4 regions of the Rhizobium sp. N731 genome follow, and region 1 is predicted to be linked to each of the others. Evidence: predicted binding sites of a transcription regulator. Region 1 holds the regulator's gene; each other region holds the start of a gene.

Region 1 (7,198 bases):
CGCCCATGCGGATGCCGTCGCGAAGGCGCGCGGAGTTGGTGACGAAGAGATCGTCGCCGACGAGCTGGGTCTTGTTGCCGATCAGATCGGTCAGTGCCTTCCAGCCATCCCAGTCGTCTTCGGCCATGCCGTCTTCGATCGAGATGATCGGGTATTTGCCGGCAAGCTCGGCCAGATATTCGGCCATGGCGCCTGATTCGAGCGTGCGGCCTTCACCTTCGAGAACATACTTGCCGTCCTTGAAGAATTCCGTCGAGGCGCAGTCGAGGCCGAGGCACATGTCGTCGCCCGGCTTGTAGCCGGCTTTCTCGATCGACTTCATGATGAAGTCGAGGGCTTCGGGCGCGCTCTTCAGGCCGGGGGCGAAGCCGCCTTCGTCGCCGACATTGGTGTTGTGGCCCTGCGCGGCAAGCTCCTTGCGGAGCGTATGGAAGACTTCCGAACCCATGCGCACGGCTTCGGCGATCGAATCGGCGCCGACCGGCAGGATCATGAATTCCTGGAAGTCGATCGGGTTGTCGGCATGGGCGCCACCGTTGATGATGTTCATCATCGGCACCGGCAGGAGGCTCGCGGAAGCGCCGCCGACGTAACGGTAAAGCGGCAGGCCGGATGCCTGGGCGGCAGCCTTGGCGACGGCGAGCGACACGCCGAGGATCGCATTGGCGCCGAGGCGCGACTTGTTCGGCGTGCCGTCGAGCTCGATCATGATGTTGTCGATCTGGATCTGGTTTTCGGCGTCGATGCCGCCGATCGCGTCGAAGATCTCGGTGTTGGCCGCCTCGACCGCCTTTTCGACGCCCTTGCCGAGATAGCGCTTGCCGCCGTCGCGCAGCTCGACCGCCTCATGCGCGCCCGTCGAGGCGCCCGAGGGAACGGCCGCGCGGCCCATGCTGCCGTCTTCGAGATAGACGTCGACTTCGACGGTGGGATTGCCACGGCTATCGAGGATCTCGCGGGCGATGATATCGGTGATTGCAGTCATGGGTTCTTCCTGCTCGGTGGGTGATCAAACGTTCGAAGCCTGTCATAATCGAAGGCGTGCAAATTACAATGCGCAATTACCAGCCTTCGAATCGGCGTTCCCAAGTGGCCTAGACCACGATCATGTCATCCTGTTGAAGGTCAGGCCTTGGCGACCGCATCAAACGCAAGCAATTTCTCAAGCAGCCGCGGCATGTCCTTGAGATAGACCATGTTCGGGCCGTCGGATGGTGCGTTGTCAGGGTCCTGGTGTGTTTCGAGGAAGACGCCGGCAATACCCGTCGCCACTGCCGCGCGTGCCAGCGTCTCGACGAACTCGCGCTGACCGCCCGAGGATTCGCCCTGCCCGCCCGGCTGAGCGACGGAGTGGGTCGCATCGAAAATGACGGGCGCGCCCATCGCCGCCATGATCGGCAGCGAGCGCATGTCGGAAACCAGCGTATTGTAGCCGAAGGAGGCGCCGCGCTCGCACAGCAGCACGTTCGGATTGCCGCTGGCATTGAGCTTCTTCAGGACGTTCTTCATATCCCAAGGGGCGAGGAACTGGCCCTTCTTGACATTGACGGCGCGGCCGGTCCTGGCTGCTGCGATCAGAAGGTCGGTCTGACGGCAGAGGAAGGCCGGGATCTGCAGGACATCGACCACCTTGGCCACCTCGGCGCATTGCTCGGCCGTATGGACGTCGGTTATGACGGGAAAACCGAATTCCTTCTTGAGGTCGGCAAAGACCTCCATGCCTTTTTCCAGGCCGATGCCGCGCTCTGCCGAGAGCGAGGTGCGGTTCGCCTTGTCGAAGGAGCTCTTGTAGACAAGGCCTATGCCGAGCTTGCCGCAAAGCTCCTTCAGCGTGCCGGCGACCATAAAGGCGTGATCGCGGCTCTCCATCTGACATGGGCCGGCAATCAGCGACAGGCGGGCGATATTGGAAAAGGTGACCTGGCCTTCGCCTTCGCCGATCCTGACTTCGGAATTCGTGTCGGTGCTCATCGTTTTTCCTCGAAGGCGAAGAGCGCACCCTGCCCGGGCGTGGGCTTCACCAGAATGCGGTTGTTCTTGCGCGTGTAGGTCACCCCGTTAGCAGCCAAATGCGCTTCTGTCACGGCAAGATCGGCGACAGTGAAGAGGATTGCCCGGCCGCGCAGGCCACGATCGGCGGAGGAGACGACAAGCTCGAAATAGGCCTCCAGCCCTTCCGGCGTCATCAGGCTGATCTTCGCATTCGATGCCGCGATATTCACGCCGAAACCGGTTTTCTCCGCCGCCGCCTGCCCTATCGCAAGTCCGACGAAAGCGGCGAATGCCGCCGGGTCCGGCGCACAAAGCGCGATCTCGGCAATACCGATCACGCCATTGGCATGCGTCTCCAGCGCGGCGCGATCTGTCGGGAACGAATTGATGCGCTGGCAGGTAAAGAGAAAGAAATCGGGGGCGCGCAAATCAGCTGCAAAGGCCAGCTTGAAGCTGCCGACGCTCTCCGAACCATCCGGCATCCGCATCGGCCGGCTGAATTGCAACATCTCACCGGCGCTCGCGCCGTTGCCGACCAAGCGCTTATGATCGACGCCGGCATCCTCGCTGAGGAAGGCCAGCGCAGAAAGTCCCTCCTCGCCGCAGCGGAAACGGAAGGCGCGATTGCGGGCAATGAAGACATTGCCCTGGCGGGCCGCTGCCTCGCTCTCCTCGACACTCGCAACGCCAAGCGGCTCCAGATAGGTCTTGTCGGCGAAAAAGACGCAGGCATTCTCCGTTCCGAAGGGATGGCGCGCATCAGCGGCGACGGTGAAACCGAGCTTGCCGAGCCTTTCACGCGCCAGATCGATATTGACCACGGGCAGCACGACATGATCCAGCGGGTGCGACTTGGCGGAATGCGCGTTCATGAATATCCCTCCTGAAACCGGCAAGAGATGTGCGACAGCACCTCGCTCAATGCAAGACATGTGCACCAATCCGGCGAATGAAAATAAAAATCTCGACGAGTTGACGCGAAGTTTTACGGAAATTTAGCTACTTGCGGAACACATATGGAACATATAGTGTCCGTTCTGGATTTGTTTCAATCACGGGGTCTGACGTCGATGCTCACGCGCAAACAACAGGAGCTTCTCCTTTTCATTCATGAGCGCATGAAGGAATCCGGCGTCCCTCCCTCTTTCGACGAAATGAAGGATGCCCTGGATCTCGCCTCGAAATCCGGAATCCACCGGCTGATCACGGCGCTCGAGGAGCGCGGCTTCATTCGCCGCCTACCGAATCGCGCCCGGGCGCTTGAAGTGATCAAACTTCCGGAGGCCTATAACCCCAGCCTTCAACAGCGGCGCGGTTTTTCGCCGAGCGTCATCGAGGGCAGCCTCGGCAAGCCCCAGCCGGTCGCCGCCCCCGCTGCGCCAAAGCCGGTCGCCGACAATGGCAACTCCATCTCCGTGCCGGTCATGGGACGTATCGCCGCCGGCGTTCCGATCTCGGCGATCCAGAACAACACCCACGACATCGTCGTTCCCGCGGATATGCTCGGCTCCGGTGAGCACTACGCGCTGGAGGTCAAGGGCGATTCGATGATCGATGCCGGCATCTTCGACGGCGATACCGTGATCATCCGCAACGGCAGCACCGCAAGTCCCGGCGATATCGTCGTTGCCCTCGTCGACGACGAGGAAGCAACGCTGAAGCGTTTCCGCCGCAAGGGTGCCTCGATCGCGCTCGAGGCCGCCAACCCGGCCTACGAGACCCGCATCTTCGGACCCGACCGCGTCAAGGTGCAGGGCAAGCTCGTCGGCCTCATCCGTCGCTATCACTGACGCCGGATGGGCCGGAATCGGTAAAACGATCGTTGCGCCAATCATAGGCGCGGTGGCGCATCCATGGTCGCGACAAAGCATCGAAGGCGGTGGTGACCTCCAGGTCGGCACCGGCGAAGCGCAATTCGACGGAACCGGTCCTGCGCAGCGTCTCGCCGGTGAAAAGCGTGCCGCCTGAGCGGCAGCTGTCGAAGCGCAGACGGACCGAGGTCACGACGATATCGGCCGTATCGCAGGCCGGGCCGAGATAGGCGGCATTGTCGATGACGGTCACGATATGGCCATTGCCGAGTCTTGATGTGCACCAGGCTTTCTTGACGCAGGAAAAGCGGTTTGCTTCACCGCCTGCTGCGGCTGCCCGCATCGCTGCGCTCGCTTCGTTCTGCTGATCGCGGGAAAGCCTGACACGGCGGTCTTCTCCTTCCGGCGGGATAGCCGGACCATCCAGCATCTTCGGCGGATCATGTGTCGGCAGGACCAGCGCTCGCTGCCACTGGTCGAAGATGAAATCCGGCGGGTTTTCACGGTTGGAAGCTATTGCCTCAGCCGCGACAACCGCAACCAGACTGCCATCCTCCGAAATCACCAGATCCGGCGGCCGGGGAGCCGGCAGAAGCAGCACGATGAGCGTCGAGATGGCGATGATCGATGTGCCGACATGGCGCAGTCGGGTGCGCAGCAGCGTCAGCAGCAGAAAGCCTGCCACCGCCACTGCGAAATACCAGGCGGGCAAGTGGCCGACGCCGATATCACCGCCCCAGCCGGACACCGTCTTGGCGACCGCAATCACCAGATCGAGGCCGAATCCGACCACCTTCCAGAGCGGAGCGTCCACACCGAAAGGCATGAGCAACATCGCCAGCAACCCGGCCGGCATGACGATGAAGGAGATGATCGGCATCGTCGCAAGGTTTGCCGGCAGGCCGTAAGCCGTCAGGCGATGAAAATGCTCGATCGAAAACAGTGCGGTGGAAAAGCCGCCGATCAGCGAGGTCAGGAAGACGCCGCCGAAGAAACCGGCGACGGCAACCACCGGCCTGATGATCGGCAGTTTCAGAAAAGCGTTTTCGCGGACACGCCTGTCCTTCCAGAGCTGATAGCCCGATACCAAAGCCAATGTCGCGGCAAAGGACATCTGAAAGCTCGGTCCCAATACTTCAGAAGGTGAAATGGCGATGATGATGAGCGCAGAGAGAACGATATTGCGCAGGCTGATCGACGGCCGATCGAAGAAGATGGCAATCAGCATAATGGCCATCATGATAAAAGCGCGCTCGGCCGAAACGCCGAAACCGGAGATCAGGTAATAGGCGGTGACGGCGATGAGCGCGCCGGCGGCGGCGAATTTCTTTGTCGGATAGGCTTGGGCGACACCGGGAAAGAGGCTGAGCAGCATCCGGAAGCCGACGAAGAAGATGCCGGCCGACAGCGCCATGTTGAGGCCCGAGATCGCGACGACATGGGCAAGGCCGGACTGGCGCAGCGCCTCCGTCGTCGTCTTCGAGATGGCGCGCCGTTCATCCGTCACCAGGGCAGCGGCAAAAGCGCCGGTGTCACCGGGCAGGATCGATCTTATGCGGTCGCCGATGCTGCTGCGCAGGCGGTAGAGCCATTCGAGCAGCGCGTCCGTCGACCTGTCCGCCTGCGGGCCTGCCTCCAAGTCGAGTTTCTCCGGCGCACCGTAGAAGAAACCGTTGGCGCCGATGCCGTCGAAATAGGCACCGAAGGAGAAGTCGTTGAGCGCGGGAAGTGCGGGGCCGGCCGGCGGCGTCAGCCGTGCCTTGCCGGTAATGATGTCGCCGATCTCGAAAGGCGCATCGGCACCCCGGACGATCGCGGTAATGCGTCTCGGCGGCCGTTTCAGCTCCGGCGCCTCGGTGCCGGTGACGGCAAGAATGTAGCGCCAGCGCCCGCGGCCGTCGCCTTCCCGCCGTTCGACACGGCCGGTCACCGTCGTCGTCACGGATGAATCGAGGATCACCGTCGAAGCCCGCCAGCTCTCGAACTGAGCCGAGAGCATGCCGCCGGCGAAAAGTGCCAGCGCCATGAAACTTGCGCGCAAGACCGGCCGGCTGGGACCGGTGAGGAAAACCGCGGTCGCCGACACCAGCAGGCAGAGCAGCGATGCAACGAGGGGAAAATCCGATCTGCCGAGAAACCAGAAGGCCGAGCCGGCTCCGAGGAAGACCGGCGAGAACAGCAGCAGGCGGCCATGATCGGCCTCTTCGCCCAGCATGCAGGCTCCGGCACGCAGCGATTGCCGGCCGGTGGCCAGCAGCCGACGACGCAATGGGGTCTGCGACTGCGTCCTTACCGATTGAGTCACCACCGCAGGCGCAGGAAAATCCGGCGGATCGGCAAGGCCGACGCTCGCTTGCGGCCGCAATTCGGCTGTCGTCAATTCCTGCATGCCCCGCCCAAGATCACCCCGTAAAGTCGCCAGAATGCAACCTTCAAGCAAATCCGGCAAGGATAATCGATTGAAATATGAGGGAAAATCTTAAGCGGCAAAAGGCCAGTCGAATCATCGGCTTCCGCTATGCGTGCGGCTCATCGCTGCAGTGCCTAAAAGGTGATGCCGCAATGCACAAAATGCCGTCACGGTAACTTGGCATTAGCGTTGCGATCATATAGCTATCGGAAAGGACGCTTAACCCCTATGGCGCTTTTGTGGCGCCACCGACATTTCGGAGGATCAGCATGACGGATCAAAGCGCTACAATAAAAATCGGTGACAAATCAGTCGACCTCGCCGTTAAAAGCGGCACGATCGGCCCGAGCGTCATCGACATCGGTGCTCTCTACAAGAACACCGCTTCCTTCACTTACGATCCGGGCTTCACCTCGACCGCATCCTGTGAATCGAAAATCACCTATATCGACGGTGACGAAGGTGTGCTGCTGCACCGCGGTTATCCGATCGAGCAGCTCGCAGAGCATGGCGATTTTCTCGAGGTCTGCTACCTCCTGCTCTACGGTGAATTGCCGACGGCCGCGCAGAAGAAGGATTTCGACTATCGCGTCACGCACCATACGATGGTGCATGAGCAGATGAGCCGCTTCTTCACCGGCTTCCGCCGCGATGCGCACCCGATGGCCGTCATGTGCGGCTGCGTCGGCGCCCTGTCGGCCTTCTATCATGACTCCACAGACATCACCGATCCGCACCAGCGCATGGTCGCCAGCCTGCGCATGATCGCCAAGATGCCGACGCTTGCCGCCATGGCCTACAAGTACCATATCGGCCAGCCCTTCGTTTACCCGAAGAACGACCTCGACTACGCCTCGAACTTCCTGCGCATGTGCTTTGCCGTTCCGTGCGAGGAATACGTCGTCAATCCGGTTCTGTCGCGCGCCATGGACCGTATCTTCATCCTGCACGCCGACCACGAGCAGAACGCTTCGACCTCGACCGT
Region 2 (7,198 bases), 1.1 Mb from region 1:
CTGCAGCTTCTGCTCGGTGCTGCGGTGACCGGCGATCTCGGCCTGGAGGCGATCGCGCGCCTGGCTGAGATCCAAAGTCCGCTCGGTCACGCGCCGTTCCAGTTCCTCGCGCGCCTGCTGCTCCCTGAAAATCCTCAGCGTGATCGTCTGGCGACGGCGCAAGAGGAAGGCTGCGCCCGCCAGGAGCGGCAAAAGCAAGAGCAGCGCCAGCATGCGCGTTTCGCGGACCGCCGCATCGACGGACGGCCCCAATGCAACAAGATGCTGCAGGTGCCAGCCGGTCGCAGGGATCGGCATCCCGACATTGAGAAAGCTGGTCTTACCGGCGCCGCCGGGCATGACCATCTCGACGACAGCAAGCCCGTCGCCAAGCTGCCGGACGATATCGAGCGGCAGCGACTGAAGCGGCGCGTCGCCGAATTGAAGGCTCTCACGGATCGCGGTCAGCCGATCCTCGGCAATGCGGCCGATCGTCATGAACCGCCAGGAGGGAATGCTGGTGATGAGGACGATGCCGCGATCGTCGATGACGTAGGACGGGGCGCCCGAGGCATGCCAATCCGCCTCGACATCGTCGAATTCGACCTTGACGACGACGACGCCCAGGAGGCCGTCGCTGCCCGATATCCGCTCGGAAATATAAAGACCGGGCTTCTTGCTGACGGTGCCGAGCGCGAAATGCTCGGCTTGCCCTTGTGCGACGGCGCCCTGAAAATACTCGCGGAAGCGATAGTCGCTGCCGACGAAGCTCGTCGGTTCGCGCCAGTTGCTGGCCGAGACCGCGATGCCATCCTTGTCGATGACATAGATGACGGCAGCCTTCGTACCGGCTGCCAGTGTCTCAAGCTTCCGGCTCAGCTGTTCGAAGGTACCAGCGTCGCGTCCCGCCAGGGCGGCGGCGAGCGCGGTGTCCTGGGACAACACGAAGGGCAGCGCCCGGTATTTTTCGAGGACGGTGCGCAGCAGCGCCACGTTCATCCTCGCATCAGTGCGGGCCTGTTCCTCCAGCGCAGCTTCCGCCCTGCGCCGGCCAACCTCCCCACTCGCCAAGAAACTTGCGGCGACGGCCGAGAGGGCGAGCACCGCATAGGCCCACCACATTCGGCGAATGCGGTGGTGCAACGGCAGGGAGGGCCAAAGCCTTTGCGAGACTGACAAGAACATGGCGGATTTGTGCATTTTTCCGCACGAGACGCAAATGGATTTGTGTGGGTTTTCGCATTGGTTAGGTAGGCCGTTGGTCGGTCAGAAATTTTTTCTGATATGGAAACAATGACTTAGGTTGATGGCGTGAAACTGGCACGGCGATTGCGAAGAACAGCGCAACAACGGCTGAGCTGTTGGATTGAAGCGAACGGCTCGGGAGGCCGGAGTTCGTTCCGGACGAGCCTTTAGGAGGACATCATGATCGCAGCACCACCCGATGCAGTCGCAGACAGCAAGGGCAAGAAGCCCTTTTATTCCCATCTCTACGTCCAGGTTCTCGCGGCCATCGCTGCGGGTATCATTCTCGGTCATTTCTATCCCGATCTCGGCACCCAGCTGAAGCCTCTCGGCGACGCCTTCATCAAGCTCGTCAAGATGGTGATCGCGCCGGTCATCTTCCTGACGGTAGCGACCGGTATTGCCGGCATGAGTGACCTGAAGAAGGTCGGCCGCGTCGCCGGCAAGGCGATGCTGTACTTCCTGACCTTCTCGACGCTGGCGCTCGTCATCGGCATGATCGTCGCCAACGTCGTCCAGCCCGGCGCCGGGATGAACATTGATCCGGCATCGCTCGACCCGAAGGCCGTCGCCACTTTTGCCGATAAGGCGCATGAGCAGAGCATCGTCGGATTCCTGACGAATATCATCCCGACAACGATCGTTGGCGCCTTTGCCGACGGCGATATTCTGCAGGTGCTGTTCTTCTCGGTGCTCTTCGGCATCGCGCTCGCCATGGTCGGCGAAAAGGGCGAGCAGGTCGTGACTTTCCTCAACGCCCTGACGGCCCCGATCTTCAAGCTCGTCGGCATTCTGATGAAGGCCGCTCCGATCGGCGCCTTCGGCGCCATGGCCTTCACTATCGGCAAGTACGGCATCGGATCGATCGCCAATCTCGCCATGCTGATCGGCACCTTCTACATCACCTCGCTGCTGTTCGTCCTTGTCGTGCTCGGCGCGGTTGCCCGCTATAACGGCTTCTCGATCCTGGCGCTGCTGCGTTACATCAAGGAAGAGCTGCTGCTGGTGCTCGGCACCTCGTCTTCGGAGGCCGCACTTCCGGGCCTGATGAACAAGATGGAAAAGGCCGGCTGCAAGCGTTCGGTCGTCGGCCTCGTCATTCCCACAGGCTACTCCTTCAACCTCGACGGCACCAACATCTACATGACGCTGGCGGCGCTCTTCATCGCCCAGGCAACCGGCATCAATCTCTCCTGGGGCGACCAGATCCTGCTGCTGCTGGTGGCGATGCTGAGCTCCAAGGGTGCCGCGGGCATCACCGGCGCCGGCTTCATCACGCTTGCCGCAACTCTCTCCGTCGTGCCTTCCGTGCCGGTCGCCGGCATGGCGCTCATCCTCGGCATCGACCGCTTCATGTCGGAGTGCCGGGCGTTGACCAACCTCGTCGGCAATGCCGTGGCGACGATCGTCGTGGCGCGCTGGGAAAACGAGCTGGATACGGGGCAGCTTGCCAGAGCCTTGGGCGGCGAGACCGAGGAGACGTCGGCCGCCGGTCTCCAGCCCGCCGAATAAGCAGCGTGATCATTGGCAATCTTTGCAGCGGCCCGTTATCCAACGGGCCGTTCACTTTTTGAGTAAGCTCGTTCTCTACTCATCGTCATCCTCGGCTTGCGCCGAGGATCTGCTGCCCTTATCGACCCGAGGCAGATGCTCGGGACAAGCCCGAGCATGACGGAGGCAGGGTTGACTGACCTCTGCAGCGGTCCGATGGCCCGTTACCCAACGGGCGTTTTTTGCTCCGCGTCAGCCGCGATTGTCGCCGAGAAGGCGGTCGTAAACGGCGCCGATGGCGTTTGCTTCCTTCTCCAGCGCAAAATTCGCTCTGACGTGGCGCAGCGCATTCTCGCCATGGGCAATCGCCAGCGCCGGATCTGCGATATAGGGGGCGATTGCCCGCGTCAGCGCCTCACCGTCACCCGCGGGGACGACGGCGCCGGTCTCGCCATTGACGATGAGTTCGGCATAAGCGCCGGCGTCCGATGCCACGACGGCGGTGCGCGAGGCCATGGCTTCGAGCGGAGTCAGGCCGAAACCCTCGTTGCGGGAAGGGGCGACGTAAAGCATCAGGCGGCGATACCAGACTTTTATGTCAGGAACTTCGCCGAGGAAAAGGATACGGTCGGCGAGGCCGGCGGCGGCGACATCGGCCTTGAGCTTTTCGCCAAAGCCCACGTGCTCCGCCGTCACGCGGCCGGAGACGACGGCCGTCCATTCGGGGTGCTGTGGCAAGAGTTCGATCATCGCCTGGACGAAGAGATCGGTGCCTTTCTGATGGCGCACGCGGCCGAAGCAGCCGACGAGATAACGGCCGGGCAGGCCGGTCGCAGCAATGCCGTCGTCGGCGGTTTCCGGCGGGTGGAACAGGGAGAGGTCAACGCCGTGCTGGATGACGGTGTGGGGCACCTCGAGGAAGGAGCCGGACCGGTCACTGGTTGCAATCACCGCATCCATGCGGCGGATCAGCCATTTCGTGTAGGCGGTGTGGCGGCGCTGCGCGGCCGAGGTGAAGATGAGCTTCAGCGGCATGCGCAGGAGATGGCGGAGCAGGATACCGACGGCCATCTCATTGTTGCGGCGGGCGTGCCAGACGCGATGGCGCCGGCGCGCCGGCCTGCGCCACAGACCAGGGAGCTGTGACCATCTCAGTTTCGCCAGGCCCTCCGGCAGGCCGGGGCCAAGCGTTGCTATGCGCATGCCAAGCCGGATCTGGCATGGGATGAGCTGAACGATGGTCGACGTGACGCCGGAGAGCCGGCGCTTGAAATTGGGCGCGATGATCTCGACGTCACGCATATCAGGCAAGGATGGATCTCATGTCTGGCGGGCGATCAGCCCCAGGAAACCTGGAGGATTTCGTAGGCCTTGGAGCCGCCGGGTGCGTTAACCTCGATGGAATCGCCGACTTCCTTGCCGATCAGCGCACGGGCGATCGGTGAGGAGATGGAGATGCGGCCGGCCTTGACGTCGGCTTCCTGGTCGCCGACGATCTGGTAGGTCTTTTCTTCCTCGGTGTCCTCGTCGACGAGCTTCACCTTGGCACCGAACTTGATCTTATCGCCGGACATCTTGGTAAGATCGATGACCTCGGCGCGCGCCGTCAGATCTTCAAGCTCGGTGATGCGACCCTCATTGTGGCTCTGGGCTTCCTTGGCGGCATGATATTCGGCATTTTCGGAAAGGTCGCCATGGGCACGGGCTTCGGCGATCGCCTCGATGATTCGGGGACGCTCTTCCTGCTGACGCCAGCGCAGTTCTTCCTGCAGCTTGACGAAACCACCCTGTGTCATCGGTACCTTATCAACCATTTTTCTGTCCTTCACTCCTTGTGGCCGCCGGTCTTGCCTCAGCACAGTCAGGCACACACAAAAGAAAACAGGTCCCGAAGGGAACTTCGGAACCGTGCCACAATCCTAGTCGCGTGCTTATAGCAGATCGCCACGGCCGATTTCCAGAAAATTCGCATAAATGAAACGCAACCCGCTGATCCATCGGGTGAAGTGCCCCAAAACGGGGCAGAGGCGGCGACGGCGGGATTTGACTTTAGGCCATGGAACATATAGAGAACATTCTAATGAAGAAGTCGCTAACCGAACGCTTGGCCATCCTGTCAGATGCCGCGAAATACGATGCTTCCTGTGCCTCCAGCGGCACGGTGAACCGCGATTCGAGCACAAGCGGCGGACTGGGTTCGACAGAGGGTTCCGGCATCTGTCATGCCTATGCTCCGGATGGGCGGTGCATTTCGCTTCTGAAGATCCTGCTCACCAATTTCTGCATCTACGACTGCGCCTATTGCGTCAATCGCTCCTCCAGCAATGTCGAGCGGGCGCGCTTCACGGCGGAGGAGGTTGTCTGGCTGACGCTGGAATTCTACCGCCGCAACTATATCGAAGGCCTGTTCCTGTCGTCCGGCATCATCCGCTCTTCCGATTACACGATGGAGGAGATGGTCCGTATCGTCCGCGAGCTGCGTGTAACGCATCATTTCCGCGGCTATATCCATCTCAAAGCAATCCCGGCGGCATCGCCGCGTCTGATCGAGGAGGCGGGGCTTCATGCCGACAGGCTGTCGCTCAATATCGAGCTGCCGACCGACAGCGGCATCACCCGCTTCGCACCGGAAAAGAAGCCGGCCAATATCCGGCGATCGATGGCGGATCTCAGGATGAAGATTGAAGCGGCCGGCGAACCGACGCTTAAGACCGGGAAACGCCAGCGTTTCGTCCCGGCCGGCCAGAGCACGCAGATGATCGTCGGGGCGGATGGGGCGAACGACGCGACCATCCTTGCGAGCAGCGGCCGGCTCTACAGCAGCTATGGCCTGCGGCGTGTCTATTATTCGGCCTTCAGCCCGATCCCCGATGCTTCGAAGAACCTGCCGCTGATCAAGCCGCCGCTGATGCGCGAGCATCGGCTTTACCAAGCCGACTGGCTCTATCGGTTCTACGGTTTCGGCATCGACGAGATCACCGCAAACCAGGTGGGCGGCATGCTCGATCTCAATCTCGATCCGAAACTTGCCTGGGCGCTTGCCAACCGGGCTGAATTTCCCGTCGACATCAACAAAGCCGAGCGCGAGCGGTTATTGCGCGTGCCCGGTCTCGGCACCAAGACGGTGAAGGCCATCGTTTCGGCGCGCCGTTGTCGCCGGCTCCGGCTCGACGATCTCTTGCGGCTCGGCGTTTCGATCAAGAAGGTCCAAGCCTTCATCTCAGCGGAAGGCTGGTCGCCCCGCCGGCTGATCGACCGCCCGGACCTGCGCGCCATGTTCGAGCCGCAGCCTGAACAATTGTCGTTGCTGTGATGCGCCGGGTCGTGCTTGCGGGACGGGGAGAGCTTGGCGAATGGCGCGATGCCGCACGCGCCCTGGCGGCCGCCGGCATCTTGCCCGAGGAGATCGACTGGCGCGAAAAAAGCACCGAGGCCGATCTTTCGTTTCAACGTGACGCCATGCCGCCGGAGCCTGCGACATCACGCAAGCCGATGACGGTGCCGCCCGCCTTCATCGAGCTTGCGGAGACGGTTCTCTGCCATTCCGATCCGGCGCGGTTTTCGCTGCTTTACCATCTGCTCTGGCGGCTGCAGCTGGACCGGCAGCTGCTTGAGGTGACCTCCGACGAGGATGTCGTGCGTACCAGGCTGATGGCTAAGAACGTTCGGCGTGACGCGCACAAAATGACGGCGTTCGTCCGCTTCAAGGAGGTTGGCGCGGTATCGGCAGGTCGTCGGAAATTCCTCGCCTGGTTCGAGCCGGACCATCATATCGTCAGGCGCACGGCTCCCTTTTTCCAACGCCGTTTCACCGACATGGACTGGCTGATTGCGACGCCCAAGGGCTCGGCGGCCTGGGACGGCGAGCGGCTGACGATTGCCGACGAGCCATGCGAAAGGCTCAATCTCAGCGATGCCACGGACGAACTCTGGCGCACCTACTATGCCAGCATCTTCAACCCGGCGCGATTGAAGGTGAAGGCGATGCAGGCGGAGATGCCGAAGAAATACTGGAAGAACCTGCCGGAAGCCGATCTCATTCCCGGCTTGATCGCATCGGCCGAGAGCAAGGTGCGCGACATGGCGGCGCGGGAAGCGACGCAATCGCTGCCTTTTCACGACCGCTTGCAGCAGGCCGCGCGAAATTTTCCCGCAGAACCGGAGGCTCCGGTGGGCGCACTCGAAGCGCTGCGCGCGGAGGCTGCGGTCTGCACGCGCTGTCCGCTTCACGCCAATGCGACCCAGACGGTATTCGGAGAGGGGCCGGGCGATGCGGAGGTGATGTTTGTCGGCGAGCAGCCGGGCGACCAGGAGGATATTGCCGGCCGCCCCTTCGTCGGTCCGGCCGGCCGGTTGCTCGACCAGGTGATAGCAGAGGCGGGTATCGACCGCTCAAGGCTCTATGTCACCAATGCCGTCAAGCATTTCAAATATGAGCCGCGCGGCAAGCGCCGCATCCACCAGAAGCCCAATATGGGCGAGG
Region 3 (7,198 bases), 1.4 Mb from region 1:
GACCTCGATGCATTCGACGTCGAGCGCAATCGAGGCCGTGCCCGACAGCGCCAGCTCGATTGTGCCGTCCGGCCCCTCGCCCTTTTTCTCGAAACGCAGCGCCAGCAGCGACAGAACCTCATCGCGTTTGCCGCGATCGATGCCGAGCGAACGGACGGCAAGCACGCGCTTGAACACCAGAGCGGCGCGGCGGCGCTCGAAACCTCTGCGCTTGCGCGCGGCACTCTCCCAGACGAAGCGATTGGCGGCAAGCGCGAACTGGGCGCCGCGCGGCGACCAGTCGATGTCGCCGACCTTGAAGACGCTGTCCTGCATATGCGCAGAAATGATCGCGAGGTCTTCGTCATCGAGCGCAACAAGCTTCAGGTCGGTCATTCAGGCTCAATCCCTAGAGCAGGATGCCGAAAAGCGCGAGCTGTTTTCGGACGACATCATGCTCTTGCTATTTAACAGGCATCGCCGGAATGGCGATGCGTCAGACAAGGGAAATAAGATGCTGCGACCGATTACGCAACTGGAATGAAGGTGTCTCTTACTCGCTGATGCGCTCGACGACGGCGCCGCAGCGGGTCAGCTTCGCTTCGAGCCGCTCGAAGCCGCGGTCGAGGTGGTAGACGCGGGAGACCGTAGTTTCACCCTCGGCGGCGAGACCGGCGATGACGAGCGAGACGGAGGCGCGCAAATCGGTCGCCATGACGGGCGCGCCGCGCAGGCGCTGGACACCTTCGATCTTCGCGGTCTGGCCGGAGAGCGTGATCCTGGCGCCGAGCCGGGCAAGCTCCTGCACGTGCATGAAGCGGTTTTCGAAGATCGTCTCGGTGACATGCGAGATGCCGGAGGAGCGGGTCATCAGCGCCATAAACTGTGCCTGCAGATCCGTGGGGAACCCCGGGAAAGGATCGGTGACGATATCGACCGGCTTAATGCCGGCGCCGTTGCGCCTGACGCGCATGCCGTTATTGGTCGCGGAGATGTCGGCGCCGGCGCGGCGGAGCGTCTCCACCGCGGTTTCGAGCAGCGCCACATCGGTGTTTTCGAGCACGACGTCGCCGCCGGCCATGGCGACGGCCATGGCATAGGTGCCGGTCTCGATGCGATCCGGCAGGACGCGGTGGCGGGCGCCGGAGAGCGAGGTGACGCCCTCGATGGTGATCGTCGAGGTGCCGGCGCCGGAGATCTTGGCGCCCATGGCGTTCAGGCAGTTGGCGAGGTCGACGACTTCAGGCTCGCGGGCGGCATTGCCGATAACCGTCGTGCCGCGGGCAAGGGTCGCCGCCATCATCAACACATGGGTGGCGCCGACCGAAACCTTCGGGAAGGTGTAGCGCGCGCCGATCAGACCGCCGTCGGGCGCCCTGGCGTTGATGTAGCCGGCGTCGATCTCCATGGTCGCGCCAAGCGCCGTCAGGCCATCGATGAAGAGATCGACCGGGCGCGTGCCGATGGCGCAGCCGCCCGGCAGTGACACGCGGCAATGGCCTTCGCGCGCCAAGAGCGGCCCGATGACCCAGAAGGAGGCGCGCATCTTCGAGACCAGCTCATAAGAAGCGGTGGTATCGACGATGGTGCGGCAGGTGAAATGGATCGTGCGGGCGTAGGAGTCCTCCTGGCGCTCGCGGCGGCCGTTGACGGCGACATCGACGCCATGATTGCCGAGGATGCGCATCAGAAGCTCGACATCGGCCAGATGCGGCACGTTTTCCAGCGTCAGCGTGTCACTGGTCAGAAGCGAGGCGATCATCAGCGGCAGTGCGGCATTCTTGGCGCCGGAAATCGGAATGATGCCATTCAGCTCATTACCGCCGACAATTCTGATACGATCCATGTGCGCTTACTTCCTGAAAGTTCTGCCTTGAAAGAAGGTGAGGTGTTTAGGGGATTTATGAAGAGGCTTCAATTCGTCCGGGACGGAACATTACGGTTCGTCCATTTTTGCGGCGGGCAGCCCGTTTGTTTCGTCGGCCTGGCCGGAACGGCGGGCGCGCACCTGCTGTTTGCGTCTCGAAAGATTTTCCCTGAGCTTTTCGGCGGCGCGCTCGCGGCGCAGTTTCGCCTGTGCCTCGATTGCCTCTTTACGGCTCTTCTGGCCGGTTTCGGTCTTGTCGTTCATGCATATAGAATTAGCCGAATTCGCGCCGATCCAAAAGGCCCTTGCACCTCTTTCCACGCGAAGTTGGATTTTGCGGCTTGCGCTTGTCGTCAAGCTGTGGCAATAGCCGCCCCGTTCCCGCAATTGAGCCGCCCGGCTCCACGCGGATCTGGTCCTGCTGCCGTAGCTCAGTGGTAGAGCACACCCTTGGTAAGGGTGAGGTCGGTGGTTCAATCCCACTCGGCAGCACCAGTTTTCTTTTCCGACATCATTTCTCGCGTATCCGCCTGGCCAGCCCCTCATCCGCCTGCCGGCACCTTCTCCCCGCGCGCGGGGCGAAGGGACCATGCCGCAACCTCTCCGTCCCCCGCAAGCCTCGTGTAGGGCACGTCCCCTCGCCCCGTTTACGGGGAGAGGGTTAGGGTGAGGGGCAGCCATCCGCACGAAGCGGACTGCATGCCAGTACAATCGGGAATGTCGGATGCTTCGAGATAATAAGGCAGGAACGGGGATAACTGCCACCGTTCGATCAGTTCACCGGTTACCTTCACCGCGAACTGGCGCATGGGGCAGCGCATTAACCCCATCAAAAATGCCCTCGACATACCATCGATCACGGCTCTCTGATATGACATAGGAGGCGATATCTATCACCCCGCCTTCACCGTAGCCACGCAGGGTAGCCCGCAGATATTCCCGCTGCATTTGTGGGACGAGCTCAGCGGAAATACGCGCCAGCAAAGCGTCTTCAGCGGATATCTCTGCACCGTGAGCAAGGGCCGGCATTGCCAGCGCACCGCACAGAAACGCAGCCCGGATCAATTTTCGATCGAAATCCATGTCGAGCCCGCAGCTTTCCCGGCATGGTAGCGGTAGCAGCGCGCAAGCGCCATACAACTTATCTGCGACTACCCAAAATATCTCTGAGGCTGCGCGCGACGCGATCCGTCTTACGCAGGCTGGCATTCCGCCTCGTCGGCAACAAACGATTCACCATTGTTGACCGCAAAAATCTCGCTAGAATGGCTATCATGGCGGCGTCTCGCCTAGGTGGGCGCAGCACACTTGGTTCTGTCGAAACCCCGGAGGAGCATCGATGGCAACTGAAAAATGGCACGACCCGGTCAAGGTCGGTTTCGAAGGCGCTGACCTCAAAACCGTCAACGGGCCGTTCGATGCGCTGAAATGTCTGGCGGATCTCTGGCCGAGCGCACGCGGACTGCATTATATCAAGGCGCGCAGCACCTGCCGGGCGGCACTCGACGGGCGCAAGAGCGTGGAAGAGGCAAGGGCCGAGTTCCTGGCGGCGGCCGAAGAGGCGAAGCTGAAGCTGCTGCATTAACACGGCAGGGAGCGTCCGGCTGTTTTTCGATTTGTTCGGCAAAGCGTGCCGGAACGAGACATTGTTTAATTTTCACTTAACCCTGGATCGAGCAGATGCCGGGTTTTGGCGCTAAGGGCGTTGCGCCCGGGACAGCTGTTTCGATAGAAAACACGCAGCCATCATGATGATGGTCAGAGGCTCGTCACCGGAAAAGCCGGCGAGCCTCGTTCGGACAATCCCGTTTGTCAGCAGCCCACGTCGCCGGCATTCTCCACCTCGACATAACCGACACCGATGATCGTGCCGTCAGCCGCGCGGATGAAGGACGGCAGATAATGCGCCTCGGCCGGCTCGCAGGCGACACTGCCGGTATATTCGTTGAGGGCGATCTGATCCTTCGGCAAAGCGGAATAATCCATGCCTGTCTCGAGCGATGCATAAGCTGAGCCGGCGAAGACGCCGCAGCCGATAATTAGGGTGGACGTCCAGAGGCGAAGAAGCGTCTGCATGATGGTCTCCAGCGTTTCAGATCCGGCATTTCAACCCCTCGGAAGGTGTTTGGTTCCGTTGCCATGCCATGTGCGAGTGATATCCTCGCGGACTGCGGTGCTGCACCTTGGCGGAAGGCGCCGCCGTTCCATATCTGGCTGCAGTCTGAGAGGAATGACAACTATGAAAGCGCTACTGCCCGCACTTTTCGCCGGCGCCCTGCTGGCCGGCTGCTCCTCGGCCGACAGCCCGGCACTCGAACCCATTCCCGGGAGCATCACCTATGGCGGCCAGCCGCGCACCAAGCTCACCAAATCGCCGGTCGGCAGCGCCGTCTACAACCAGTTCTACAATGAGACGGGCCAGCGTGTGGAGGAAACCTATATTCTCCAACCGGACCGCAGCCTGAAGCTGGTGCGGCGCGAGGTGGGACCGGACTTCCCCGAGTGAGGATCGCCGCGCCGCAGACTTGACAGCGGCCGAAATCGCGAACATTCAAGGAACATCTAATTTTCCCGCAGTGATTCTGCGGGAGCCCGACCGGACGGCTGGATGTATCTCGAAAAGCTCAATCCGCAGCAGCGCATGGCCGTCGAGCACGGCACGCTCACCGACGGCAGCCATATTGCCGGGCCGCTGCTGGTTATTGCCGGCGCCGGTTCCGGCAAGACGAATACCTTGGCGCATCGGGTCGCCCATCTGATCGTCAAGGGCGCCGACCCCCGCCGCATCCTGCTGATGACCTTCTCGCGCCGGGCGGCGGCCGAAATGGCGCGGCGCGTCGAGCGCATCTGCCGCGACGTGCTCGGTTCGAATGCCGGCGTCATGGCCGAGGCGCTTGCCTGGTCCGGCACTTTCCACGGCATCGGCGCCAGGCTGCTGCGCGACTATGCCCAGCAGATCGGCCTCGATGCCGATTTCACCATCCATGACCGCGAAGACAGCGCCGACCTGATCAACCTGATCCGGCACGATCTCGGCTTCTCCAAGACGGAAAGCCGGTTCCCGGCCAAGGGCACCTGCCTTGCCATTTATTCGAGGGCGGTGAATTCGGAGACGGCGCTCGACCAGGTGCTGCGCGACGCCTTTCCCTGGTGCGCGGCGTGGGAAAAACAGCTGCGCGAGCTTTTCGCCTGCTATGTCGAGGCCAAACAGAGCCAGAATGTGCTCGATTACGACGACCTTCTGCTCTACTGGGCGCAGATGGTCGGCGAGAGCGTGATTGCAGAGGATATCGGCAGCCGCTTCGACCATGTGCTGGTCGACGAATATCAGGACACCAACCGGCTGCAGGCCTCGATCCTGATGGCGCTGAAGCCCCAAGGCCAGGGCCTGACCGTCGTCGGCGACGATGCGCAGTCGATCTATTCCTTCCGCGCAGCGACAGTGCGCAACATCCTCGATTTTCCCGCAGCCTTCAGCCCGCCCGCCAATATCGTCACGCTCGACCGCAACTATCGCTCGACGCAGCCGATCCTGACAGCCGCCAATGCCGTCATCGATCTCGCCTCGGAGCGCTTCACCAAAAATCTCTGGACCGAGCGGCAATCCTCCGAGCGGCCGCGCCTCGTGACGGTGCGCGACGAGGCCGAGCAGGCGCGTTACGTCGCCGACAAGGTGCTCGACAACCGCGAGGAAGGCCTCAAGCTCAAGCAGCAGGCGGTGCTGTTTCGCGCCTCACATCACAGCGGGCCGCTGGAGGTCGAGCTGACCCGGCGCAACATTCCCTTCGTCAAGTTCGGCGGGCTGAAGTTTCTCGACAGCGCCCATGTCAAGGACATGCTGGCCGCCCTTCGCTTCGCGCAAAATCCGCGCGACCGGGTGGCGGGCTTCCGGCTGATGCAGATCCTGCCGGGCGTCGGCCCCTCGACGGCCCAGAAGGCGCTCGACCTGATGTCCGAGGATGCGAGCCCGCTGTCGGCGCTTGCCGCCATGCCGGCGCCGCCGCGCTCCGGCGAGGATTGGACTGATTTCGTTTCGATGCTGCAGGAGATGAAATCCGGCAAGGCCGGCTGGCCGGCGGAAATCGAGCTGGCGCGGCAATGGTACGCGCCGCATCTGGAACGGCTGCATGAGGACGCCGCGACGCGGCAAGCCGATCTCTTACAGCTCGAGCAGATTGCCGGCGGTTATGCCTCGCGCGAGCGTTTCCTCACCGAACTCACCCTCGATCCGCCGGATGCGACGAGCGACCAGGCCGGCGTGCCGCTGCTCGACGAGGATTATCTCATTCTCTCGACCATCCACTCGGCCAAGGGCCAGGAGTGGACGAGGGTCTTCATGCTGAATGTCGTCGACGGCTGCATTCCGAGCGATCTTGCCGTCGGCGCCACCGCCGAAATCGAGGAAGAACGCCGGCTGCTCTATGTGGCGATGACGCGCGCCCGCGACGGTCTCGACCTCGTCGTGCCGCAGCGCTTCTTCACCTACGGGCAGAATGCGCAGGGCGACCGCCACGTCTATGCCTCGCGCAGCCGCTTCATTCCGGCGACCCTGCTGCAATTCTTCGAGGCCTGCAGCTGGCCGCAGGTGAAATCGGATGCCGCCGCGCAAGCCCAGGCGCGGCAGGTGCGCATCGATGTCGGCGCCCGTATGCGCGGCATGTGGCGGTAATGCATGTCGCCCGGAAGTGTGCAGCGGTTCCGGGACAACGACATGCATAAAACCAAAAGACTAAAGCGCGCCGCAGGCAATCCGATCCTGCGGCGCGCTTTGGTTCGGCCCTGACCCGGCAGGTGCTCAGTAGTCCCAGAACACCGGCACCCAACGGAAGACGTCGCCGTCGACCGCCACCCGGCCGACCGACGGGAACGGCAGGTGGGTGGCCACCAGCTGTTCGCCGTTCGCCGCCAGCTCCCTGAGAAGATCGATGCGAACGCGAGCGGCCTCCTCGGGATTGTGTTCGAAACCATTATACCAATCGGGGTGCTCGAACCCGACCGCGAACACGGCATCGCCGGCGAATGTCAGCCGGTCGCCGCCGGATGCCAGGCGGACCACGCTATGGCCGGGGGTGTGGCCGCCGGTGCGTTGGACGACCACACCCGGCGCCACCTCGGACCGCTCGTCGAACAGCTTGAGATGGCTGCCGTACTCGCTGAGGAACCGCTTTGCCGTTGCCCGAAGCGCATCCGGAAAGCCGGGCGGCATGGATACGTGGCTGAAATCGGGCGCCTCCCAGAACTTGGTCTCCGCGGCCGCCACATGGATCCTCAGGTCGGAACGCAGCTGGTCCTTCACGCCATCGACGAGCAGCCCGCCGATGTGATCCATGTGCAGGTGGGTGAGCACCACGT
Region 4 (7,198 bases), 1.6 Mb from region 1:
GGCACTTCAATGCTGACGACAGCGGGCAGGCACAAGGCCGGCAGGCATTTCTTCTGGTGATGGACCCATCAACGCCGGCGGATTGATTGGTACGGCTTGGCGGATATAAAACAGCTGGCAAGAGGGAGCCCATCCATGAGCCTTGCCGCCTTGCTTGCCTATGCCGGAGCGCTGTTCATTGCAGCCGCCATTCCCGGGCCGGGGATTACCGCAATCGTCGCCCGCGCGCTCGGCTCGAATTTCCGCGAGACCTTCTTCATGGGGCTCGGCCTAGTGCTCGGCGACATGACTTATCTCACCGCAGTCATTCTCGGCCTTGCCTTCGTGGCACAGACTTTCACGGAAGTCTTCCTCATCATCAAGATCGCCGGCGCCCTCTATCTCGGCTACATCGCCTGGAAACTCTGGACGGCGGGGCTGCTGCCGCAGGACATCGCGGCGAAGAAATCCAGCAATATCGGCCTGTCCTTCCTTTCCGGTCTGCTGGTGACGCTCGGCAATCCGAAGACGATGCTGTTTTATGTCGCGCTGGCGCCGACGCTGATCGATATCGGCAATATCGGTTTGCGCGACTATGCGCTGCTGCTCGCCGTCACCTTCGTCGTGCTGATATCAGTGCTGGTGCCCTATATGCTGCTGGCCTCGCGGGCACGCACGATGCTGAAACAGCCGCGCGCCCTGCAGGCGCTGAACCGGGTTGCGGCCGGCATTCTGGCCGGCACGGCCGCCTTCATCGCCACGCGGGCGGCCTGAAATAAACATCCGCAAGGAAACGGTTTTCAAAGCTTATTTTCTCTCCCGTCCGCGCGCCGGAAGCGAACGCGCTCTGGCCTCCTGCGGCCTTTGACCCTATTCTCCTCCTCGATTTCAGAAACGGAATTTCAAGGGAGAGCACACCATGTCGCACAAGCCCGGCCGCGGCCGCATCTATTCCTCGATCACCGAGACCATCGGCGACACGCCGCTCGTGCGCTTCGACAAGCTGGCGCGGGAAAAAGGCGTCGTGGCCAACCTGATCGGCAAGCTCGAATTCTTCAACCCAATCGCCTCGGTCAAGGACCGCATCGGCGTGGCGATGATCGAAAGCCTCGAAGCGCAAGGGCGGATCACCCCCGGCAAGTCCGTGCTGATCGAACCGACCTCCGGCAATACCGGCATCGCGCTCGCCTTTGCCGCCGCTGCCAAGGGCTATCGGCTGATCCTCACCATGCCCGAAACCATGTCGGTCGAGCGCCGTAAGATGCTGGCGCTGCTCGGCGCCGAGCTGGTGCTGACCGAAGGGGCCAAGGGCATGAAGGGCGCGATCGCCAAAGCGGAGGAATTGGCGGAGTCGCTGCCCGACGCCATCATTCCGCAGCAGTTCGAAAATCCCGCCAATCCTGAAATCCACCGCAAGACGACGGCCGAGGAAATCTGGAACGACACCAACGGCACGGTCGACATCGTCGTCTCCGGCATCGGCACCGGCGGCACGATCACCGGCGTCGGTCAGGTGCTGAAAAGCCATAAGCCCGAAATCCAGATCATCGCCGTCGAGCCCGCCGATTCCCCCATTCTCTCCGGCGGCAATCCCGGTCCGCACAAGATCCAGGGCATCGGCGCGGGCTTCGCGCCGAAGATCCTCGACACCGGCATCTATGACGAGGTCGTCACCGTCACCAATGACGAAGCCTTCGAACAGGCCCGCCTGGTCGCCCGGCTGGAAGGCGTGCCGGTCGGCATCTCCTCGGGTGCGGCGCTGACGGCCGCCATCAAGGTCGGCCGCCGGCCGGAGAATGCGGGCAAGAACATCGTCATCATCATCCCGTCGTTTGCGGAGCGTTATTTGTCGACGGCGCTGTTTGAGGGGTTGGGGAGCTGAGGTAAGGCTTTATCTCCCGGTTTCCCATTCTTAATCCCCGCGGGAATATTGGGGGCGCTGCGGCGCCCCTAGCTCTTGCTGATGTGATCCGCTGGGGTGAACTTAAAATTGGATAAAACTTGGGGGCAAAGTCACGGTCTATACTGTTAAGCGGGGATTTGCGTTCATCCTTATCGGATCGATGAAAGCTAAGTGCACTGGTGTGAGAAGGAAAGAATGCTGAACGCGCAGGCGCGATTATTATGTACAGCGGTTTTGGTTCTATCGGCTATTGGTCTGCGGCAGACTGCGGCAATGGCGCCGTGTCCTAGCCAGAAAGAACTGCTTGCGAAGGCAGAGATCGTCGTGGAGGCGAGGGTCAGATCACTCTCCATCAGCCCTTCTGGTTTGATAACGACCGACAAAGATTTCCCAGGGCAGCTGGTAAGAGCAGAGTTGGAGATCAAGAAGGTCATCAAAGGAAAGTTCGCTGCAAAGGAGGCGATAGTGTACGGCATCCCATTTCCTCCCGGGCCGTTCACTGAGTTGACTACCATGGCACTAATCTACGGGTACGAGGGCCATGACACATTCGAGTGGGAACTTTCGCAGGCCGACATGGACCATGGTATAGGGTGGTTCAGGATCAATGACTGCATCTATCACAAATTCCCCGAATTAGACGTCGGCCCCCGCTGACGAAGGTGACCCGCCCTGCATTACGCAGAGCTAGTTGCAGACGTTCGTCCCATCGAATTCGGTCTAGACCGAAATTTGTCGTTGATTGAAAGCATCGCTTGTTCCCGATGTCGCGCGAGCAGGGCATTGCTGTCATAGGCTTTATCGCCGAACACCGCCGTGCCCACCTGACCAACGAGAAGAGCAGGACGTCAGCGCGCCCGCGGTCCTCATCTCGCTATGCCGCCGCCGTCAACCTCTCCCCGGCAATCCTGTAGGAAATCGCTTCGGCGAGATGCAAACGGCCGACTGTCGGTTTGTCGTCGAGGTCGGCGAGGGTGCGGGCGACCTTGAGGACGCGGTGGTAGCCGCGGGCGGAGAATTTCATTTTTTCGGCGGCGTCGCGCAAGAGCTGCAAGCCGGCGGCGTCGGGTTCGGCGAGTTTTTCGATCATCGCGGTGGAGCAGCGGGCATTGGTGCCGATGCCCTTGGCGCCGGCGGCTTCGAAGCGCTCTTGCTGGAGTTCGCGGGCGCGGGCGACGCGGCGGGCGACGTCGGCGCTGGCCTCGGCCGCCATCGGGCGGATGAGGTCGGCGGCTGAGACGGCGGGCACGTCAATGCGGATATCGATGCGGTCCATCAGCGGGCCCGAGATGCGGGCCTGGTAATCGCTCATGCAGCGCGGGCCGCGGGCGCAGGTGTGGCCGGGCTCACCGGCCATGCCGCAGCGGCAGGGGTTCATCGCGGCGATCAGCTGGAATTTGGCGGGATAGGAGACGCGGTGATTGGCACGGGCAATGACGCATTCGCCGCCTTCGAGCGGCTGGCGCAACGCATCGAGCGCCTGCGGCGTGAATTCGGGAAACTCGTCGAGGAACAGCACGCCGTGATGGGCAAGCGAGGCTTCGCCCGGCCGGGCGCGTATACCGCCGCCGACAAGCGCGGCCATGGTGGCGGAATGATGCGGAGTGCGGAAGGGCCGGCGATCGGAAAGCTTGCCGCCGGTGAGCTGGCCGGCGATCGAGTGAACCATCGACACTTCAAGCAGTTCGGCGGGCGAAAGCGGCGGCAAGATCGAGGGCAGCCTTGCCGCCAACATCGACTTGCCGGAACCGGGAGGCCCGACCATCAAGAGGTTGTGACCGCCGGCTGCCGCCACTTCGAGGGCGCGCTTGGCGCTTTCCTGGCCCTTGATCTCGGCGAGATCCGGCAGGTTGGCGGCATTGGCGCGGATCGACGGCTCCGGCCGGGAGAGCACCTGCGTGCCGCGGAAATGATTGGCAAGGGCAATCAGGCTGCGGGGTGCGAGAATATCGACCTCGGCGCCGGCCCAGGCGGCTTCGGCGCCGCTTTCGGCCGGGCAGATCAGCCCCTTGCCGAGCGCATTGGCGCCGATGGCGGCCGGCAGCGCGCCTGCGATTGCGGCGATCGTGCCGTCGAGATTGAGTTCGCCGACGACGACATAATCCGAGAGCGCATCGGCAGGAATGGCGCCGAGGGCAGCCATCAGGGCCAGCGCGATCGGCAGATCGAAATGCGAGCCTTCCTTCGGCAGATCGGCCGGCGCCAGGTTGACGGTCACCCGTTTGCCCGGCAGCGCCAGGCCGGAGGCATGAAGAGCGGCCTGCACGCGCTCGCGGCTTTCGGCCACGGCCTTGTCAGGCAGGCCGACGATCTGCATGCCGACCTTGCCAGGCGCGATCATGACCTGGACCTCGACCGGCACGCCTTCGATGCCCTGGAATGCTACCGTACTGACACGCGCGACCATATGCCCACCCTTGTCCCGCAAACTCTTAGAGACCGCCCCGTGGCCGTTAAAAGCCAGCGGTTGCAATCTGGCACGGACGCAGGACTAAAACAAGAACAATAAAAGAACGCAGGCAGATAATCAGCAGTGAGCGCGGTTGTACCCGATCGCAGCCTCAGCCGCGCTTGCGCTCGATCGCGTCCCAGAGCAGGGCCGCGATATCGGCGCCACCGAACTTCCGGACCTCGCGGATGCCTGTGGGCGAAGTGACGTTGATCTCGGTCATGTAATCGCCGATCACGTCGATGCCGACGAGCAGGAAGCCACGTTCCCTCAGCGCCGGGCCGATGCGCTCGCAGATTTCCTTTTCGCGCGCCGTCAGTTCGGTCGCCTCAGCACGGCCGCCGACATGCATGTTGGAGCGGCTGTCATGCTCGGCCGGCACGCGATTGATGGCGCCGGCAAACTCGCCGTCGACGAGGATGATGCGCTTGTCGCCCTTGCGCACGTCGGGCAGATATTGCTGGGCGATGAAGGGCTCGCGGAAAAGCTGGCCGAACATTTCCAAGAGCGAAGAGAGATTGCGGTCGTCGCGGGTGGAATGGAAGACGCCGGCGCCGCCATTGCCGTAGAGCGGCTTCAGGATGATGTCGCCCATCTCGTCGCGGAAGCGGCGGATTTCGGCGGGATCCTTGGTGATCAGCGTCTTCGGCATCAGGTCGGAGAATTCGGTGACGAAGATCTTCTCCGGCGAATTGCGCACCCAGGCCGGATCGTTGACGACGAGCGTCTTCGGGTGGATGCGCTCGAGCAGATGCGTCGAGGTGATATAGGCCATGTCGAAGGGCGGATCCTGGCGCAGCAGCACCACATCCATGGTCGAGAGATCGACGCGCTCGGGCGCGCCAAGCTCGAAGTGATCACCCTTGACGTCGCGCAGCACCATCGGCTCGACGCTGGCAAAGAGCTTGCCATCGCGGAAGCTCAGGCGCTCGGGGGTGTAATGGAAGAGCCTGTAGCCGCGCGATTGCGCTTCCAGGCTCATGGCGAAGGTGGAGTCACCTGCGATATTGATGCCGGCGACATGATCCATCTGGACCGCTACATTGGTGATCTTGGCCATTTCCGTCCCTCGCTGAATGCCGGACAGATGTAGGTCGGCCCGGCATCAAACGCAACGGTCATCGAAGGCTTGCGGCGGTCGCAATTTTCAGGCGGCGATGCCCTGGCTGCCGCCGTTGCGCAGCATGTTGCGCAGCCGGTAGGCGATTGCCAAAGGCTTCGGGAAAGGCTTGCGCAGGAAGGCGACCTTGCGGACGTAAGTGTCGACCCGCCAGCTCGCCCAGGTTCCACCTGCGAAAAAGGCGACGTCGCCGGTGCACAGGGTCCGTTCCGTGCCATCCTCGGCGGTGATGTGGACCTCGCCTTCGAGGATCATCACGGTCTCGTCCCAGCCGAAATACCAGCGGAATTCGCCCGCCGTGCAGTCCCAGATCGCCGTCAGCGACGCCTCGTCATGGCCGCGCGAATGTTCGGCGGTGCGGGCTTCAGGATTGCCGCTGATGATCCAGTCGGGATTGATCGGCGTCGATTTCAGCGGCAGGTGGCCGCTCGCATGCGCGACGAAGGATTTCCCGGCCGGCTTCAGCGCGATATAAGGCACCGAGCGCGCAGCCATGCCGACCGCACTTGCAAGCATCATCTTCCAGGCCATGCAACAACCCCCGATTCTTAATCCCTACCGCGGTGGTGGGTAGCAGAGAGAGGTAAGGAGCTCGTTCAACGCGGGACTAAAATTTTAACAATCCGGCAACTCGACAGCGCCGCAAGTCCTCAGAAGGCGTCGGGAAAGTGCCGCGGCAGCCGACCGGGCATGACCGCGACGATGTCGTAGCGCTGGGAAAGGCGAGCTTGATCCGCCTGACGGGCAAGCCAGAGATCGCTTGCCGCCCGGATCCGCTTCTGAGCGCCGATGGAGACGGCGTCGATGGCCGCAGCCTCGCCATGGCGGGCCTTGACCTCGACGAAGACGGCGAGATCGCCCTTGCGGGCGACGATATCGATCTCGCCGAGCCTGGTGCGGTGGCGCAGCGCCAGGATGCGGTAGCCCTTCAGCATCAGGAAGGCGGCGGCGATATATTCCGACATGAGGCCGCGGCGCAGCGCTTTCCGCTTGGTGGCGGTGAGGTCTTTATCGCCCATTGCCGCTCTTCATCTCCAGCAGGCGCTGGTACAGCGCCTTGCGCGGCAGGCCGGTGAGACGGGCGGCTTCGGTCGCTGCCTTTGCCGTCGGCATCGACATCGACAGGTCCGCAAGCACGGCGTCGACATCGGCCTCGGACGTTTCGGCCGGCTGCGGCGGACCGACGACGAGGACGATCTCGCCCCTGACATTTTCCACCTGCTGGTAATGGGCGGCAAGTTCGGCCAGCGTGCCGCGGCGGAATTCTTCATAGGTCTTGGTCAATTCGCGGCAGACGCAAGCCGTCCGGGCCGGGCCGAGCACATCGGCGGCGGCAAGAAGCGCCGCACCGATGCGATGGGGCGATTCAAAAAAGATCAGCGTCGCCGGGGCTGCAGCCAGTTCGCCGAGACGATCGCGGCGGGCCTTGTCCTTGGCCGGCAGAAAGCCGGCAAAGAGGAAGGCGTCGTTCGGCAGGCCGGAACCGACCAGGGCGGCGAGTGGCGCCGAGGCGCCTGGAATGGGAATGACGCGGTAACCGGCGGCAATTGCCTGCCGGGCCAGCCGGTAGCCGGGATCGGAGACGAGCGGCGTGCCGGCATCGGACACCAGCGCCACCGAGCGGCCGGCTTCCAGCGCCTGGATGAGCCTCGGACCGGCTTCGTCGGCATTGTGCTCGTGGTAGGCGAAGGGACGGTTCTGGATGCCGTAGCGGTCGAGCAGAACGCGGGTGACACGCGTATCCTCG

What was found. Region 1 encodes LexA, which represses DNA repair genes until DNA is damaged. Its sites were predicted from a motif close to TGTTCNNNNTGTGTTCNG; they were not measured.
Region 2: the regulator LexA is predicted to act here: its motif matches at 4,773-4,790, upstream of AMK02_RS15050 (putative DNA modification/repair radical SAM protein).
Region 3: the regulator LexA is predicted to act here: its motif matches at 4,390-4,407, upstream of AMK02_RS03005 (ATP-dependent helicase).
Region 4: the regulator LexA is predicted to act here: its motif matches at 4,381-4,398, upstream of AMK02_RS01680 (YifB family Mg chelatase-like AAA ATPase).

The regions. Positions count from the first base shown of each region.
Region 1 is NZ_CP013601.1:1,977,302-1,984,499, reverse strand. It holds gene eno (phosphopyruvate hydratase) at 1-985, opposite strand, end outside; gene kdsA (3-deoxy-8-phosphooctulonate synthase) at 1,126-1,971, opposite strand; gene AMK02_RS09835 (VOC family protein) at 1,968-2,864, opposite strand; gene lexA (transcriptional repressor LexA) at 3,063-3,782, shown strand; gene AMK02_RS09825 (ComEC/Rec2 family competence protein) at 3,763-6,192, opposite strand; gene gltA (citrate synthase) at 6,483-7,198, shown strand, end outside.
Region 2 is NZ_CP013601.1:3,057,432-3,064,629, reverse strand. It holds gene AMK02_RS15070 (ATP-binding protein) at 1-1,179, opposite strand, end outside; gene AMK02_RS15065 (dicarboxylate/amino acid:cation symporter) at 1,405-2,736, shown strand; gene AMK02_RS15060 (glycosyltransferase family 4 protein) at 2,968-4,026, opposite strand; gene greA (transcription elongation factor GreA) at 4,053-4,529, opposite strand; gene AMK02_RS15050 (putative DNA modification/repair radical SAM protein) at 4,796-6,028, shown strand; gene AMK02_RS15045 (UdgX family uracil-DNA binding protein) at 6,028-7,198, shown strand, end outside.
Region 3 is NZ_CP013601.1:611,526-618,723, reverse strand. It holds gene AMK02_RS03045 (DUF2948 family protein) at 1-375, opposite strand, end outside; gene murA (UDP-N-acetylglucosamine 1-carboxyvinyltransferase) at 533-1,825, opposite strand; gene AMK02_RS03035 (hypothetical protein) at 1,916-2,110, opposite strand; tRNA gene AMK02_RS03030 (tRNA-Thr) at 2,267-2,341, shown strand; gene AMK02_RS03025 (hypothetical protein) at 2,624-2,929, opposite strand; gene AMK02_RS03020 (DUF982 domain-containing protein) at 3,186-3,431, shown strand; gene AMK02_RS03015 (hypothetical protein) at 3,659-3,922, opposite strand; gene AMK02_RS03010 (hypothetical protein) at 4,086-4,352, shown strand; gene AMK02_RS03005 (ATP-dependent helicase) at 4,455-6,515, shown strand; gene AMK02_RS03000 (MBL fold metallo-hydrolase) at 6,642-7,198, opposite strand, start outside.
Region 4 is NZ_CP013601.1:330,589-337,786, reverse strand. It holds gene AMK02_RS01700 (DMT family transporter) at 1-16, shown strand, start outside; gene AMK02_RS01695 (LysE family translocator) at 136-753, shown strand; gene cysK (cysteine synthase A) at 899-1,861, shown strand; gene AMK02_RS01685 (hypothetical protein) at 2,078-2,539, shown strand; gene AMK02_RS01680 (YifB family Mg chelatase-like AAA ATPase) at 2,757-4,289, opposite strand; gene gshB (glutathione synthase) at 4,444-5,391, opposite strand; gene AMK02_RS01670 (cupin domain-containing protein) at 5,479-5,982, opposite strand; gene AMK02_RS01665 (YraN family protein) at 6,102-6,470, opposite strand; gene rsmI (16S rRNA (cytidine(1402)-2'-O)-methyltransferase) at 6,460-7,198, opposite strand, start outside.